2 regions of the Streptomyces sp. NPDC092952 genome follow, and region 2 is predicted to be linked to the other one. Evidence: predicted binding sites of a transcription regulator. Region 2 holds the regulator's gene; the other holds the start of a gene.
What was found. Region 2 encodes HspR, which represses chaperone genes until heat shock. Its sites were predicted from a motif close to TTGAGNNNNNNNNNCTCAA; they were not measured.

Region 1: lon (endopeptidase La) is a predicted target of HspR. The motif match lies at 3,015-3,033, and genes of this name have one in related genera.

Annotation. Positions count from the first base shown of each region.
Region 1 is NZ_JBIVPT010000016.1:62,336-71,154, reverse strand. It holds gene ACIQGQ_RS29210 (hypothetical protein) at 1-410, shown strand, start outside; gene ACIQGQ_RS29205 (aminoglycoside phosphotransferase family protein) at 586-1,494, opposite strand; gene ACIQGQ_RS29200 (GNAT family N-acetyltransferase) at 1,728-2,267, shown strand; gene lon (endopeptidase La) at 3,056-5,482, shown strand; gene ACIQGQ_RS29190 (TrmB family transcriptional regulator) at 5,598-6,599, opposite strand; gene ACIQGQ_RS29185 (M4 family metallopeptidase) at 6,827-8,819, shown strand, end outside.
Region 2 is NZ_JBIVPT010000003.1:560,106-568,924, forward strand. It holds gene grpE (nucleotide exchange factor GrpE) at 1-101, shown strand, start outside; gene dnaJ (molecular chaperone DnaJ) at 195-1,379, shown strand; gene ACIQGQ_RS10410 (heat shock protein transcriptional repressor HspR) at 1,381-1,827, shown strand; gene ACIQGQ_RS10415 (helix-turn-helix transcriptional regulator) at 1,960-2,943, opposite strand; gene ACIQGQ_RS10420 (hypothetical protein) at 3,084-3,419, shown strand; gene ACIQGQ_RS10425 ((2Fe-2S)-binding protein) at 3,416-3,736, shown strand; gene ACIQGQ_RS10430 (pyridoxamine 5'-phosphate oxidase family protein) at 3,874-4,278, opposite strand; gene clpB (ATP-dependent chaperone ClpB) at 4,499-7,084, shown strand; gene ACIQGQ_RS10440 (MFS transporter) at 7,476-8,735, shown strand; gene ACIQGQ_RS10445 (YbjN domain-containing protein) at 8,819-8,819, shown strand, end outside.

The sequences.
Region 1 (8,819 bases), on a different contig from region 2:
CCGACCTCGTGGTCCGGGCCGCCCTTGCCGCCGGTTTCGCCGCCGAGCATGACGCCATGGTCCGCGCCGCCCTGCTCCTCGCCGTCGCCGAGACCGCCCGGGCCCACGTACGGCCGCCGGCCGTCTCGTGGTTCCGTGAGCGGTGGCACGACGGAACGGAGGCCCCCGAAGCCCGCCTGGCCGCGGCGATCGGCTGGCTCTGCCTCACCGATGAGCCCGTCCCCGAGGACCTCCACCAAACCGTCGACACCCTCGCCACGGACCAACGCGCGCACGTCATGGACGCCCTGCCGTGGATGCGTGCAGCCGCCGGAACCGGTGAACCGGGACTCCTGCGCTGTGTTCGCCGCATGCTCCGCCCCGAGGAGCCCGAACCGTACGACGACGACCCCTGGTCCTCCTCGCTCTGAGTGACCCGCCTCGGCCCCGTCGGCGCACGGATCCGATGCCCGGCAGGTTTTTTTGTCCGGTGTCGCGTGAGGCCGCATGTGGAAGTGATCGTGGCCAGCGGGGCGAACGTTCTGTCTGCCCGATCGGCGCAGGAGTTGTGCAGATCAACCTTGCGTTTTCACGACGGGAAGCCGCTCAACACGCAGCGGCGTCGATGATGATCGCCCGAAGACGTGCTCGGCACTCGGCGACGAAGGCGGGGAAGGTGTGCCAGTAGTAGGAGATGCCGCTGACGCCCACCGCGATCGCCCATGCGCGGGCCCGGGCCCAGGTCGCATCGTCGAGGCCCAAGGTGTCCCGGTAGGCCTGTCGTGCTTGTGGCGGCAGGTCCCAGAGCGTGGAGTGCTCGGCGTCGGGAAGGCCCACCGAGAGTCCGCCGAAGTCGATGACTGCGTGGAGCTTGCCTTCCCGGACCAGAAGGTTGGTCGGCTTGAGGTCGCCGTGGAGCCACACGTGAGGTCTGGAAGGCTCGGGCAGCGTGAGCGCGGCTCGCCACATCTGTTCCAGGGAGTCGACGTCGAGCTCAGAACCCACTGTGGTTCGGCAATCATCGAGACACCGGGCGATCCACTCGCTGCATGGCCCCAAGCTGCCTCCGCGGTACCAGCTGAGGTCATCTGCGCGAGTCGCGCCCATGAGGTCGATGCTGTGGAGTTCCCTCACGACCGCCGCCAGGTCGACTCCGAAGGCGGCCCAGTCCTGGACGGTGTCCAGGCCGGCCTCGGCACCGTCAATCCAGCGGTAGACCGACCAGACGAGCGGGAATGCGTCGGTGGGCGTCCCAGCGTGGAGGGGCTCGGGAATCGGACACGCCAGGAAGGGTGCCAAGCGGGGGAGCCATTCCTGCTCTTTTCGCAGGGAACGCCCCTTCTCGGCAGTTCGCGGCAGTCGCACGAGCAGGTCATCGCCCAGCCGATACATGGTGTTGTCCGTGCCCGCGCCTGCGGGCGACAACGGCAGGTCGGCCCACTCTGGGCGCTCTGTCTTCAGTAGGGCCCGGACTAGCGTCTCGTCGACCGGGATCTCATCTCCGTGAAGCGTCACGTCGGAAATCTCACCGCAAGTGGGAACGGGAGGCCAGCGACTTTCTGGGCGAGGCAGGTTCGCCGAAACAAGGACGCGCCGAAGGTGGCAAGCGACAGGACTACCGCGGAGGAGCCGGATTCGAACTGCTTAGCAAGATCATCCTGATCCAGTGAGGTTCCACGACCATTCCCCAGGATCTGTGCCAGAGGCGAGTTTTGATCGCTGCCGAGCCTGTTGATTGGCTGGCTGACATGACTGATCTCGGACCCGTCGCCTGGCCATCTGCTCCGATCAGGACCGAGAGGCTCGTGCTCCGTGAGTCAGAGGCTCAGGACCGGGAGGCGTTCATCGAGCTGCACGCCTCGCCGGAGGTGCACACCTACCTCGGAGGCCCCCGGCCGCGTGACGAGCTTGAGCGCGAGATGCCCGAGGTGCCCGGTCGGCGGCCGGGAAGTTTCGTCGTAGAGCTCGATGGATCGATGATCGGCCAGGTCCTGCTCAGGAGAGCAACGGAGCACCGCCGCCCGGCTGCCGTCGGGAAGGTCGATCTCGGCTACCTGTTCCTGCGGCGGGCGTGGGGATTCGGGTATGCCGCCGAGGCGTGCGCGGCGGCACTGGACTGGCTCGATGGTGTCCTTCCCGGCGAGCCGGTGGTGCTCGCCACCCAGACCGCCAACGTCGGCTCGATGCGCCTCGCGGCAAAGCTGAGGTTCACCGAGGTAGAGCGGTTCCACGCCTGGGATGCCGAGCAGTGGCTCGGTATGCGGTCCCCGGTCACGCCCTCCGACTGAGTTCTTCGACAGTGCGTATCCGCAACTCGACAGCACTGCTGGGACGGTCATCAGGAGAGCTTGTAGCAGCTGTCTCCGTTCGGGAGAAGGGAGTGGGTCCGGAAGGGGGTCAGGCATGCCGGGACGCGGTGGCGAGGTGGCGGTGCGCGGTGAGTGCGTCGCCGGCGCGGTGGCGTAGAGGACCGGGAGTCGGGAGCGGTCGCGCGGGTGGCGCTTGCGGACGGCGATCTCGTGAGCCCGCCCGAGCTGGGAGGGGGCAGCGGTCTTCCCGGTGCCAGAAGCGCCGCTGATGATGAAGCCCCGGCGGGCGGAGATCTGCTGTCGATTGAGCTGGACCAGCAGCCGCGAGGTGGCGATGACCTTCCGGATGGTCGGGGTGTTCACCGGCGACAGATCGGCGTGATGGCTCGGGCGTACTTCGTCGTCGTGCGGCTGCTCCTTCCGGGAAAGGGTGGCGCGCTGGGCCGTGGTCAGTAGCGGGGGCGGGGAGGGTTCGTGCTCGACGAAGCGGGTCCACCCCTCCTTTCGTGGTCAGCGGGCTATCCGGCGGGGGCTCCTGCTCCGAACCGGATCACCTCGGCCGGTTCCGTGCCGGGGCCGGGCGGGATTGGTTCCGGGGTGGTGCGCGGTGCGGGCGGCCGCCTTCGCGGTGCGTGTGTCCGGGCCGTGCGCAGCGCGTCCAGGACGGTTTCCGTGCGATCGCTCAGAGCGAACACGCCCCTGGGAACAATGGGCGGCTCAGGAGCATTGAGTCTGCATAGCTCAACTTGACTGCCGAAGGGGAGATCATGGCTACCGATTCCACCGCGGTTACTCCGCTCGCCCTGCCCGTGCTGCCGCTCGACGACGAGGTCGTGCTGCCCGGGATGGTGGTGCCTCTGGACCTGTCCGACGCGGAGGTGCGGGGTGCCGTCGAGGCCGCGCAGGCGGCGGTCCGGGCCGATGGGGGCAAGCCCGAGGTGCTGCTCGTGCCGCGGATCGACGGTACGTACGCCGGTACCGGTGTCATCGGCACCGTCGAGCAGGTCGGGCGGCTCTCGGACGGAGACCCGGGCGCGCTGATCCGCGGCCGGGGCCGGGTGCGGATCGGGGCCGGGACCAGCGGTCCGGGCGCCGCGCTCTGGGTGGAGGGGACCCGGGTCGACCCGGTCGTCCCCGACCCGCTGCCGGGCGCCGCCGCCGAGCTGGTCAAGGAGTACAAGGCGCTCGCCACCAGCTGGCTGAAGAAGCGCGGCGCCTGGCAGGTCGTGGACCGGGTCCAGCAGATCGAGGACATCTCCGCGCTCGCCGACAACTCCGGCTACTCCCCGTTCCTCACCACCGCCCAGAAGGTCCGGCTCCTGGAGACGACCGACCCGGTCGCCCGGCTGAAGCTCGCCATCCAGTGGCTCGGCGAGCACCTCGCCGAACAGGACGTCGCCGAGTCCATCGCCAAGGACGTCCAGGAAGGGGTCGACAAGCAGCAGCGCGAGTTCCTGCTGCGCCGCCAGCTCGACGCCGTGCGCAAGGAGCTGGCCGAGCTCAACGGCGAATCCGGTTCCGCCGACGAGTCCGACGACTACCGGGCCCGCGTCGAGGCCGCCGACCTGCCCGAGCACGTACGCGAGGCAGCGCTCAAGGAGGTCGAGAAGCTGGAGCGCTCCTCCGACCAGAGCCCCGAGGGCTCCTGGATCAGGACCTGGCTCGACACCGTCCTCGAACTTCCCTGGACCGAGCGGACCGAGGACGCCTACGACATCCGGGGCGCCCAGCGGGTCCTGGACACCGAGCACGCCGGGCTCCAGGACGTGAAGGAGCGGATCACCGAGTACCTGGCCGTGCGCAAGCGGCGCTCCGACCGCGGCCTCGGGGTCGTCGGCGGGCGGCGCGGCGGCGCCGTGCTGGCGCTGGTCGGCCCGCCCGGCGTCGGCAAGACCTCGCTCGGCGAGTCCGTCGCGCACGCCATGGGCCGCAAGTTCGTCCGCGTCGCCCTCGGCGGGGTGCGGGACGAGGCGGAGATCCGCGGCCACCGGCGTACGTACGTCGGCGCCCTGCCCGGACGCATCGTGCGGGCGATCAAGGAGGCCGGTTCGATGAACCCGGTCGTCCTGCTCGACGAGATCGACAAGGTCGGCTCCGACTTCCGGGGCGACCCGGCCGCCGCCCTCCTCGAAGTCCTCGACCCGGCGCAGAACCACACCTTCCGCGACCACTACCTGGAGGTCGAGCTCGACCTCAGCGACGTCGTCTTCCTGGCCACCGCCAATGTGCTCGAAGCCATCCCGGAGGCCCTGCTCGACCGCATGGAGCTGGTCCGGCTCGACGGCTACACCGAGGACGAGAAGGTCGTCATCGCCCGCGACCACCTGCTCCCGCGCCAGCTGGAGCGGGCCGGACTGGCGGCGGACGAGGTCGTGCTCGACGAGTCCGCGCTGCGCAGGCTGGCCGGCGAGTACACGAGGGAGGCCGGGGTCCGGAACCTGGAACGGGCCGTCGCCCGGCTGCTCCGCAAGGTCGCGGCCCAGCACGAACTGGGCGACCGGGAGCTGCCGGCCACCGTCACCGACGCGGACCTGCGGGGCCTGATCGGGCGCCCGCACCACGTCCCGGAGTCGGCCCAGGACCCGGCCGAGCGCCGGACCTCGGTGCCGGGGGTGGCGACCGGGCTCGCGGTGACCGGGGCCGGCGGCGACGTGCTCTTCGTGGAGGCCTCGCTGGCCGACCCGGAGACCGGGGCCTCCGGACTGACCCTCACCGGTCAGCTCGGCGACGTCATGAAGGAGTCCGCGCAGATCGCGCTGAGCTTCCTGCGCTCGCACGGGGCGGAGCTGGAGCTGCCGGTCGCGGACCTGAAGGACCGGGGCGTGCACATCCACTTCCCGGCGGGCGCGGTCCCCAAGGACGGCCCGAGCGCCGGCATCACCATGACGACCGCGCTGGCCTCGCTGCTCTCCGGGCGGCTGGTCCGTACGGACGTGGCGATGACCGGTGAGGTCTCGCTGACCGGGCGGGTGCTGCCGATCGGCGGCCTCAAGCAGAAGCTGCTCGCCGCCCACCGGGCCGGGATCACCACCGTGGTCATCCCGAAGCGGAACGAGGCCGACCTGGACGACGTCCCCGCCGAGGTGCTGGACACCCTGGAGGTCCACCCGGTGACCGACGTCCGCCAGGTCCTGGAGATCGCCCTGGCCCCGGCCGAGGCCCCGGCGCGGGAGGAGATCCCGGTCGCGGCGTGAGCGGCACGGCGTGACGGACGTGGCGCCGCGCGCGTGACCGGTACGGACGGCCCGCCTCCCGGGAACCCCGGGGGAGCGGGCCGTACCGCGTGCCCGTTCGCGGGGCGCCCCGGGGTCACACCTCCAGCCAGCCCCGCAGCGTCGCCTGTGCCCCCGCCTGGAACCGGGTCTGGGCACCCAGCGAGTCCAGCAGCACGCTGATCCGGCGCCGGGCCGTGTGCACATGGACGCCCAGCCGGCGCGCTATCGCCTCGTCCTTCAGCCCGGCCGCGAGCAGCCCCAGCAGCTCCTTCTGCGGTTCGGGCAGCGCCCCGCCGGAACCGCCCAGCGGCGTCGCCCGCTCCCACACCGTCTCGAACAGCGGCACCAGCGCGTTGCGCAGCAGCGCGTCGCCGACCACCAGCGCCAGGGCCGTCGGGTCCGAGGCGTCGCTCGGCGGCAGCAGCGTGACCCGCCCGTCCACGGTGATCAGCTTCGTCGGTACGCCCTCGGCGACCCGGGCCCGCAGCCCCCGCTCGACCAGTCCGGTCAGCGAACGCATCCGGCCCGGATAGCCGACGCCCTCCCGGTCCAGCACCGTGCGCACCGTCACGCCCCGCTCCAGCAGCGCCCCGATGTCCAGTCCGGGCGTACGCGAACTGCCCTTCCCCGGCTGGCCCTTCACATACGGCGGCCGGTCCAGGATCGCCACCTCGCGCTCGGCCGAGGCCAGCAGGTACTCGGCGCGCTCGCCGATGGCCCGCGGGCCGACGACGACCTCGATGCCGCCCTCGTGCGCGGTGGGGGAGCCGGACATCAGCCGGCCCGCCAGCCGGTCCGCGTTCATCCGCAACTGCTCCAACTCGGCCGAGCGCTGGTGCAGTTCGGCCTGGCGGCGGTGGATGAGGGCGCGGATCGCGCCGCCCGGGGCCGCCGCCCGGGGCAGGGCGTCCGGCCCGCCGGGCAGGACGAAGCCGTGCTCGGTCAGCCGGTCGAGCGCCGCGGTCAGCCGCTCCGGCGCCAGGTCCAGCAGGGCCGCGAGCTCCCGCGCGCCCTCGGCCCGCCCCGAGAGCAGCGCCTCGTACACGCGCTGCTCGGTCTCTCCGAGACCGAGGTCCGTCAGCTCCCCCTGGATCATTCCTGGATTCTCACTCCGCTTTCACAGGGCACACAAGTGGGCGTGTCCACTTGTCAACACACCTGTCACATTGATCCGTTGGCGCCCCGCCGCTTGCATGGGCATGACCACCTGAAGGGGTTTCCAAGCACGTGGGAGGGGTCGCATTGAGTACGTCGCGTACGTCCGGAAGAGGTGCACGCGGGGCCGCGGGAGCGGGTACGGGCCGCGCGCCGAGGGGGAACGGCATGCCGAGGGGCGCCGCCCTGGCCGCCCTGCTCGGCAGCGCCGCGCTCGTCCTGGGCGCGCTCCCGGCCCAGGCGGCCGCCCCCGCCTCCGCCCCGCCCGGCGCCGAGGTCGTCCCTGGGGACGGCACCGCCACCCCCGCGCTCGTCGAGGCCATCGCCGAGCCGGCCGACGCCACGGCGAAGCCCGCCGACGCGGCCCGCCGCCACCTCGCCGACCGCGAGGCCCGCTACCGGATCGCCGACCCGGGACGGGACCTGGCCCCCGTCGAGACCCGCACCGGGGGCGGTGCGGAGACGGTCCGCTTCCAGCAGAAGCACCACGGCGTCCCGGTCCTCGGCGGCCAGTACGTCGTACGGATGGAGAAGAAGGCCGGGAAGCGCGTCGTCACCGGCACCTCCGGCAAGTACTTCACCGGACTCACCGCCTCCACCGAGGCGGGCATCGACGCCCCGCTCGCCGTCCGGCGCGCCGTCGCCGTCACCGCGTCCCGGCTCCGGGGCGCCACCCTGACCAAGGCCGACGCGGTCCGCACCCGGGGCAAGAAGTCCGCCCGCGCCGCCGCGCTCACCGGCACCGACCACGGGCTCGTGGTCATCCCCCGGGGCACCGGCGTCCTCGCCCGCCACGTCACCGTACGCGGCGCCGATCCGGCCACCGGCGAACCGGTGCTCCAGGAGGTCTACGTCGACGCGGCGGCGGGCTTCCCGGTCCTCCAGTACAGCGGCATCAAGACCCTCACCGCGCAGGGCACCACCCCGGCGGGCACCCCCGCGAAGGCCGCCGCCGCGGGCACGGCACCGGCCGCCGCACCGGCCGACGACTTCCCCGGCGTCAAGGGCACCGGCCTGCGCGTCGACGGCTCCCAGGTCCCGCTCGACCTCTACTACGACCGGTCCGCCGACCGGTACCTCATGACGGACTACGCCCACCAGTGGGACAGCGGCAAGGGCATGATCTCCACCTGGGACGCCCGGGACGTCGACGTCACCGCCGCCTCCGGGCGCTGGCCCGACGGGATCAGCGTGTTCTCCCACCCCACCAGCGACTTCGGCAAGGCGGCCGCCCAGTCCGGCGCCGCCGACGCGCACTGGGCGGCCGGCCAGGTCTACGACTACTACAAGCAGAAGCACGGCCGCAGCAGCCTCGACGGCCGCGGCATGAACATCGACTCGCTGGTCGGTGTCACGCTCTACGGACAGCCGTACGTCAACGCCTTCTGGGACGGCCGGAAGATGGTCTACGGCAGCGGCGACAGCGAGTACAAGCCGCTCTCCGCCGACCTCGACGTGGTCGGCCACGAGATGACCCACGGCGTCGTCGAGTCCACCGCGAACCTGGTCTACGCGGGCCAGTCCGGCGCGCTGAACGAGGCGGTCGCCGACTACTTCGGCAACGCCATCGACGTCGACGCCTCGGGCACCTCCATGGACGACCCGGACGCCGGGCTGATCGGCGAGGACCTGTGCCGCACCGCGGCGCCCCGCGACTGCGCCCTGCGCGACCTCAACGACGGCGCCACCACCTCGAAGAACTTCCTCGGCGTGGCCTTCTCCACCGACAACGGCGGGGTGCACCTCAACTCGACGATCTACTCCGGCGCCCTCTGGGACATCCGCGAGGACCTCGGCGCCGACCTCGCCGACAAGATCGCCTACCGGGCGCTGGAGGCGTACCTGACCCCGCTCGACGGCTTCACCGAGGGCCGCAACGCCACCATCGCCGCCGCCCGCGAGCTGGGCGTCACGGCCAAGCAGCTGAAGGTCGTCAAGCGGGCGTTCGACGCCCACGGCATCGTCCCGGGCTGGGAGAAGGCGCTCGGCGCCGACTCCGACAAGCTCCTCGGCAAGCTCAACACCTCCGGCACCGGCACCGGCGCGGGCGGTGGCTGGTGGGCCGCCTCCACGTCGAACGACGACGGTTCGGAGCCGTACTCCGTCCGCGCCGGACGCACCGACGGCAAGGGCGCGCCGAAGGTGATCAGCCCCAACGACG
Region 2 (8,819 bases):
CGCGGGTGGCGGTCGCCGAGCCCCAGCCGGGGGCGACCCCGGCGGCCGCCAAGGAAGAGAAGGCAACCGACGAGGAGAGCGGTGGCACCGAGGAGGTCTGACATTCCGTCCGACCACCTCGTGGCCCACCGCCCGGCCATGCGACCGGCCCACGCGCCGGCCGCATGGCCGATCGTCCGGAAGGAGGGACGTCGATGAGCACGAAGGACTTCGTCGAGAAGGACTACTACAAGGTCCTCGGCGTCCCCAAGGACGCCACCGACGCCGAGATCAAGAAGGCGTACCGGAAGCTCGCCCGCGAGTTCCACCCGGACGCCAACAAGGGCGACGACAAGGCGGAGGAGCGCTTCAAGGAGATCTCCGAGGCGAACGACGTCCTCGGTGACAGCAAGAAGCGCAAGGAGTACGACGAGGCCCGCGCCCTCTTCGGCAACGGCGGCTTCCGGGCCGGCCCCGGCGGCGCGGGCGGCAACTTCAACTTCGACCTGGGCGACCTCTTCGGGGGTGCCCAGGGCGGCGGCGGCCAGGGCGGTGCCGGCGGCTTCGGCGGCGGCGGCCTGGGCGATGTCTTCGGCGGCCTGTTCAACCGGGGCGGTACGGGGACGCGGGTGCAGCCGCGGCGCGGCCAGGACATCGAGTCCGAGGTGACGCTCAGCTTCACCGAGGCGGTCGACGGGGCCACCGTCCCGTTGCGGATGTCCAGCCAGGCGCCCTGCAAGGCGTGTTCCGGCACCGGTGACAAGAACGGCACCCCCCGGGTCTGCCAGACCTGTCTCGGCACCGGCCAGGTCTCGCGCGGCTCCGGCGGCGGCTTCTCGCTCACCGATCCCTGCGTGGACTGCAAGGGCCGGGGCCTCATCGCCCAGGACCCGTGCGACGTCTGCAAGGGGTCCGGGCGCGCCAAGTCCTCCCGGACCATGCAGGTCAGGATCCCGGCGGGCGTCTCGGACGGCCAGCGGATCCGGCTGCGCGGCAAGGGCGGTCCGGGCGAGCGCGGCGGTCCGGCCGGCGACCTGTACGTCGTGGTCCACGTCGACGCCCACCCGGTCTTCGGCCGCAAGGGCGACAACCTCACGGTCACCGTCCCCGTCGACTTCACGGAGGCGGCGCTCGGCGGCGAGGTGAAGGTGCCCACGCTCGGTGGCCCTCCGGTCACCCTGAAGCTGCCCGCCGGCACGCCCAACGGGCGTACGATGCGGGCCCGCGGCAAGGGCGCCGTGCGCAAGGACGGCACCCGGGGCGACCTGCTCGTCACCGTGGAGGTGGCGGTTCCCCAGGACCTCGGCGACGAGGCCCGGGAAGCGCTGGAGGCGTACCGCCGGGCGACCGCGGGCCACGACCCGCGGGCCGAACTGTTCCAGGCCGCGAAGGGAGCTTGAGGTGGACGGCCGACGACGCAATCCGTACGAACTGACCGATGAGACACCGGTGTACGTGATCTCGATCGCGGCCCAGCTCTCGGGGCTCCATCCGCAGACCCTGCGCCAGTACGACCGCCTCGGCCTGGTCTCGCCCGACCGCACGGCCGGGCGCGGCAGGCGCTACTCGGCCCGCGACATCGAACTGCTGCGCACGGTGCAGCAGCTGTCGCAGGACGAGGGGATCAACCTCGCCGGCATCAAGCGCATCATCGAGCTGGAGAACCAGGTCGCCGCGCTCCAGCAGCGCGTCGCCGAGCTGTCGGCGGCCGTGGACGGCGCGGCGCAGGCGATGCAGCAGCGCGAGGCCCAGGTGCACGCCTCGTACCGGCGTGATCTGGTGCCGTACCAGGACGTGCAGCAGACCAGTGCGCTGGTGGTCTGGCGGCCCAAGCGGCCGAAGGGCTGAGAACGGGGCCGCGCGACGGCCCGACAGGCGGAGAAGGGCCGGGAGGCGTCCTGAGGGACGGCTCCCGGCCCTTCGGCCGTTCCCGGGACGCCCCTTGTGCCGTCACGGGTCCGCACGGGTCCGTACGAGCGGTCAGGAGTCCTCTTCGAGGATGCCCGAGCGGGCTATCAGATAGCCGAGCTGGGCCCGGCTGTTGCTGCCGAGGGCGGCGGCGAGCTTGGCGACGTGGGCGCGGCAGGTGCGGACGTTCATGCCGAGCCGGCGGGCTATGGAGTCGTCCACGTGCCCCTCCACCAGGAGTTGGGCGATGGACCGCTGGACCCCGCTGATGCCGAGCGAGGTCGGCTCGTACTTGACCTCCTCGCGCAGCGGCGCCGCCCTGGTCCAGAACTGTTCGAACACGTTGACCAGGTAGTGCACGAGTCCCGGGTTGCGGAGCTCCAGGGCGATCTGGTCGTCGTCGCTGGCGGGTATGAACGCGACGGTCCGGTCGAACACGATGAGGCGGCCGATCAGCTCCTCCAGCGTGCGTATCTCCACGTTGGCGTCGTCCATGCGCTCCGCGTACGCGAGGGTGCTGGGGCTGTGGCGCACGGTGTGCTGGTAGAGCGTGCGCATCCGGACGCCCCGGTGGACGACGGACAGGCCCCGCTCCAGCGACTTGATGAGGCGGTCCTCGCTCCGCCCGCCGCCGGGCTGGACGGTGAGCACCTCGGTGCGGCACTCTGCGGTGGCGAGGTCCAGGGCCGCGTTGATCCGGTTCGCGCCTTCCAGCACCGTGATGGCATTGGTGGTGGGCGGCCCCACGGTGCTGATGTCCATGAACGGCTCGAACGATTCCGTCAGCTCGACCGAGTGCCTGCGCCGCTCCAGGATCTCGCGCTCTATGGGGTGCAGATGCTGCGCGAGAGCGGTGGACGGCGGAACGGGGCGGAGCCAGGTCGGGTCGTCCGGATCGGGATGAAGCAGCGCGAACTCCATGAGGCAGGGAGCCGGTTCCACTTCGACGCGGGCGATCCGTCCCAGTCGCAAAGCGCCGGCGTAAAGGCGTGCTCCCGCATCGCACAGTTCGGTGATCCCGTGAGGATGTGTCGGCTTTGCGTCACTTGTGGTCATATCGTCACCCCCCAGGTTCCTGAACATGCAAGAACATGATGCATCCACTTGGTGGTGCTCGCGTGCTCAGGTGAGACATCGTCTTAAGTGCGGGGGAGAAGAATCCACAAGTGAGGACGAAGCCGACTATGTATAAGCGAATGCATCGCTCGGCGCTTGCCGTCTCGTTCGTCGCGGCCCTGGGGATCGGGCTGCTGGGCGGCAGCGACATTGGCTGGAGCGAGGACCGTGCCGCCGGCGGCGACATCGGCTGGACCGTCCAGGCCACCGACATCGGTTGGGTCGCGCCTGCCACGTCGTCCGACATCGGCTGGGTCTCGCCCGCGGGGTCGTCGGACATCGGCTGGGTCTCGCCCGCGTCCGACATCGGCTGGGTCTCCCCTGCGAAGTCGTCCGACATCGGCTGGGTCGCGCCCGCCACGTCGTCCGACATCGGCTGGGTCTCCCCCTCCGTCACGGCCCGTACGAGCGCATGACCATCCCGCCGGACGACCGGACCTTCCGACGGGAGATGGCCACCGCCTACCGATCGGGCTGGCACTTCATCGACCTCGTCACCGCCGTTCCCCACCGTGGCGACTCGTTGATGGTCACTCTGTTCGGCGACCCGATCGTTGTCGCACGCGAAGAAGACGACGAAGTACGCGCCTACCGGTGTCTCCGCAAGCCGCGTGGAGCTCCGCAGCCCGTCCGCTGCGCGATCCGGTACGACATGATCTTCGTGAACCTCGACCGGCGTGACCACCAGCTGTTCGAGCCAGAGACTATTTCCGCCACCCCCCGCAGTGCCTGAGCGATCCCCCGTCGTTCCATGTCGCTCAGTCACTCCCCCACACAACGGCGCCATCGTGACCTGAACACGATGGCGCCGTTGTGCTTTTCCCGGACGGCTCCCGGACGGGTCCGGGGCGCCCCGGGGTACCGGGCCGGTCAGGCCCTGCCGAGCGCCCGGTCCACGGCGATCTCGATGACGATCCGCTCCGGGTTCGGCCTCGGCGTACGCCCGTAGCGCTCCGTGTAGCGGCGCACCGCCTCGGCCACCGCCTCCGGCTCCGTGCGCACCGTCGCGCGCCCCTCCAGCGTCGCCCAGTGGCGCCCCTCGATCTGGCAGACGGCGACCCGTGCCCCGTCCGGGCCCGCGGCCAGGACGTTGCGGGCCTTGCGGGTGTTCCGGCCGGTGATGATCCGTGCCAGCCGCGCCTCGGGGTCGTACGTCACGCCCACCGGCACCACGTGCGGGGTGCCGTCGGGGCGCGGCGTGGTCAGGGTGCACACGTGCCGCGCGCGCCAGAAGGCGAGGTACTCGGGGCCGGGGTTCGTCACGTCGACTGCCATGGGGCAGACCCTACGGCCCGCCGCCCCGGCGTTCCCGGCCGGGCGGGGCGGGCTGCGGTGGCGGGTGGCCCGTGCGGCCGGTTCACTCGGAACAGCGGAACCGTCCGGTACGGGCACGGAAGGCCCCCGAAACAAGTTGAGTGGAGTGGACTCAACATTCACTTGAGTGGGGTAGACTCAACTTTACGCACGCTGGTCGAGTCAGGAGGAGAGAGCGCACGTGGACGCCGAGCTGACCAACAAGAGCCGGGACGCCATCAACGCGGCCACCACCAGGGCCGTGAAGGACGGGCACGCCGATCTGACCCCGGGGCACCTGCTGCTGGCGCTCCTCGCGGGTGAGGACAACGCGAACATCACCGATCTGCTCGCCGCCGTCGACGCCGACCAGATCGCCGTGCGGTCCGAGACCGAGCGGCTGCTGGGCTCGCTGCCCAGCGTCACGGGATCGACCGTCGCCCCGCCGCAGCCCAACCGCGAACTGCTCGCCGTCGTCACGGACGCCGCGGAGCGGGCGCGGGACCTCGGCGACGACTACGTCTCCACCGAGCATCTGCTGATCGGCATCGCCGCCAAGGGCGGCCGTGCCGGTGAGATCCTTGCCGGTCAGGGGGCCAGTGCGAAGAAGCTGCTGGACGCGTTCGAGACGAGCAGGGGAGGACGACGGGTGACCACACCCGACCCGGAGGGCCAGTACAAGGCGCTGGAGAAGTTCGGCACGGACTTCACCGCGGCCGCGCGCGAGGGCAAGCTCGACCCGGTCATCGGGCGCGACCAGGAGATCCGCCGGGTCGTCCAGGTGCTGTCCCGCCGTACGAAGAACAACCCGGTGCTCATCGGCGAGCCCGGCGTCGGCAAGACGGCCGTCGTCGAGGGCCTGGCCCAGCGCATCGTCAAGGGCGACGTCCCCGAGTCGCTGCGCAACAAGCGGCTGGTCTCGCTCGACCTCGGCGCGATGGTCGCGGGCGCGAAGTACCGCGGCGAGTTCGAGGAGCGGCTGAAGACCGTCCTCTCCGAGATCAAGGAGAGCGACGGCCAGATCATCACCTTCATCGACGAGCTGCACACCGTCGTGGGCGCGGGCGCCGGCGGCGACTCCGCGATGGACGCGGGCAACATGCTCAAGCCGATGCTGGCCCGCGGCGAGCTGCGCATGGTCGGCGCGACGACGCTCGACGAGTACCGCGAGCGGATCGAGAAGGACCCGGCCCTGGAGCGCCGCTTCCAGCAGGTGCTGGTGGCCGAGCCGAGCGTCGAGGACACCATCGCGATCCTGCGCGGTCTCAAGGGCCGCTACGAGGCCCACCACAAGGTCTCCATCGCGGACTCCGCGCTGGTGGCCGCCGCGACCCTCTCGGACCGCTACATCACCTCCCGCTTCCTCCCCGACAAGGCGATCGACCTGGTCGACGAGGCGGCCTCCCGGCTGCGGATGGAGATCGACTCCTCGCCGGTCGAGATCGACGAGCTCCAGCGCGCCGTCGACCGGCTGCACATGGAGGAGCTGGCGCTCAGGAACGAGACGGACCCCGCCTCCCGGGAGCGCCTGGAGCGGCTCCGCCGCGACCTCGCCGACAAGGAGGAGGAACTGCGCGGCCTCAATGCCCGCTGGGAGAAGGAGAAGCAGGGCCTCAACCGCGTCGGTGAGCTGAAGGAACGCCTCGACGAGCTGCGCGGCCAGGCCGAACGCGCCCAGCGCGACGGCGACTTCGACACCGCGTCCAAGCTGCTGTACGGGGAGATCCCGGGCGTGGAGCGGGAGTTGGCGGAGGCGTCCGAGGCGGAGCAGGAGGCCGCCAAGGACACCATGGTCAAGGACGAGGTCGGCCCGGACGACATCGCCGACGTCGTCGGCTCCTGGACCGGCATCCCCGCCGGGCGGCTGCTGGAGGGCGAGACCCAGAAGCTGCTGCGCATGGAGGACGAGCTCGGCCGGCGCCTCATCGGTCAGGGCGAGGCGGTGCGCGCGGTGTCGGACGCCGTACGCCGCACCCGCGCCGGGATCGCCGACCCGGACCGGCCCACCGGGTCGTTCCTCTTCCTCGGCCCGACCGGCGTCGGCAAGACCGAACTGGCCAAGGCCCTCGCCGACTTCCTCTTCGACGACGAGCGGGCCATGGTCCGCATCGACATGAGCGAGTACAGCGAGAAGCACAGTGTGGCGCGGCTGGTCGGCGCCCCGCCCGGATACGTCGGGTACGAGGAGGGCGGCCAGCTCACCGAGGCGGTCCGCCGCCGCCCGTACAGCGTCGTGCTGCTGGACGAGGTCGAGAAGGCCCACCCCGAGGTCTTCGACATCCTGCTCCAGGTGCTCGACGACGGCCGGCTCACCGACGGCCAGGGGCGCACGGTCGACTTCCGCAACACCATCCTGATCCTGACCTCCAACCTCGGCAGCCAGTTCCTGGTCGACCCGCTGACCAAGCCGGAGGAGAAGCGGGCCCAGGTCCTGGAGGTCGTGCGGGCCTCGTTCAAGCCGGAGTTCCTCAACCGGCTCGACGACCTGGTGGTCTTCTCGGCGCTCTCCGGCGACGAGCTGGCCCACATCGCCCGGCTCCAGATCGACCGGCTCGCCAAGCGGCTGGCCGACCGCCGGCTCACCCTCGACGTCACGCCCGAGGCCCTGGCCTGGCTGGCAGAGGAGGGCAACGACCCGGCGTACGGCGCCCGGCCGCTGCGCCGCCTCATCCAGACGGCGATCGGCGACCGGCTGGCGAAGGAGATCCTCGCGGGCGAGGTCAAGGACGGGGACACCGTACGCGTCGACCGGGTCGGCGACGGCCTGCTCGTCGGTCCGGCGGTCTGAGAGGGGACGCCCCGGACAGGGCGGCGTTCGGGAACGTGGCATCCGAGGGGCCGGGTGCCACGTTCCCGCGCGTAGGGGGTGGGGCGCCGCCCGGTCGCGGAAACGGAGAATACGGCGATTTCGGGAATTCGGAGAAACGGCCCCCACCTGAAGTGATCAATTCTTCAACATCGATATCGCGCCAAACGCTCCCTCTGGTTCCGGCAGGCGCGGGCGGCTTCCCCGCCGCCCCCTCTACCCCCTCACGCCGCTTCCGACAAGGGACTTCAGGGCACGGGTCGAGGTCGTCCGCCCCGGCGGACACAAATAAACAGGACACCGCGGCCCGCCCGTGACTCCCCGCCCACAGCTGGGATTAGAGGCCGAATTGGGCAGCCGGTAGCGTGCCCGCATGAACGAGCGGATAGGCGATGAGATAGAAAATGGGCCCAAGAAGCCCCGATCCGACAATCTCTTTCACCTTGGCGAATTCCGTACCCTTTGGGCTGCTTACGCTCAGTCGATCCTGGGTGACCAACTGGCCCGTGTGGCACTGTCGTTGCTCGTTTTCGAACGTACCGACTCGCCGGGCTGGACGGCGGCGACCTACGCCCTGACCACCCTGCCCGCGCTGCTGTCCGGGGTGCTGCTCTCCGGTCTCGCGGACCGGTTCCCCCGGCGTACGGTCATGGTCAGCTGCGACCTGATCCGGATGGTGCTGGTCGGGCTGATGGCACTGCCCGGGATGCCGTTGCCGCTGCTCGCCGGGCTGCTGGTGCTGGCGCAGCTGGCCGAGGCGCCCTTCGGTGCCGCCCAGGGCGCGATGATGCCCACCGTGCTCGGCGTCGAGCGGTACGAGCGGGGCCAGCGGGTCATGCAGATCACCCACCAGGTCGGCCAGCTCGTCGGCTTCGCCGGGGGCGGGCTGCTCGCCGCGTGGCTGGGCAGCAACCGCTCGCTGGCCGTGAACGCGGCGACCTTCCTGCTCTCGGCGGCCCTCATCCGGTTCGGGGTGAAGGCCCGCCCGGTGGCGAGCGCCGAGGCCCGCACGGCGAAGCTCGGCGCCCAGGTCGGCGGCGCCACCGCACTGATCTGGTCGGACCGCAGGCTCCGTTCGCTGCTCGCGCTGGGCTGGCTCGCGGGGTTCATCGTCCTGCCGGAGGGGCTGGCCGCCCCGTTCGCGGACGAGGCCGGCGGCGGGGCGTACTCGGTGGGGCTGCTGCTCGCCTCGCATCCGGCGGGCATGGTGCTGGGCGCGGCCCTGCTGGGACGGTCCCGGGTCGGGGACGAGACCCGGCGCCGGCTGCTCGGCCCGCTGGCGATCGCCGCGAACCTGCCGCTGGTCGCCTACTGGCTCGACCCCAGTGTGGGTGTGGCGATGTTCCTGCTGCTGGTCGCCGGGGTGTGCTCGGCGTACCAGATCACCGCCGGGGCCACCTTCGTCCTGCTGACCCCGGCCGACCGGCGGGGCCAGGCGCTGGGGCTCGCCCGGTCGGGGGTGACCGCCATGCAGGGCATCGGTGTGGCGGCCGGGGGCGCGGTGACCGAGCTGACCGGCTCCTCGGCGAACACCATCGGGGCCTCCGGGCTCCTCGGGGTGGTCTGCGCCGTCCTGGTGGCGGCCGCCTGGTCCCGGGCCCGGGGGACCGGGGCGATCCCCGCGAAGGCGTAGCCCGGGGGGTCTACGCCCTGGCGGCGAAACGCGGCTAGGGTCGTCGGCAGGAAACCACGTGCGATCCACAGGAGTACCCAGCGA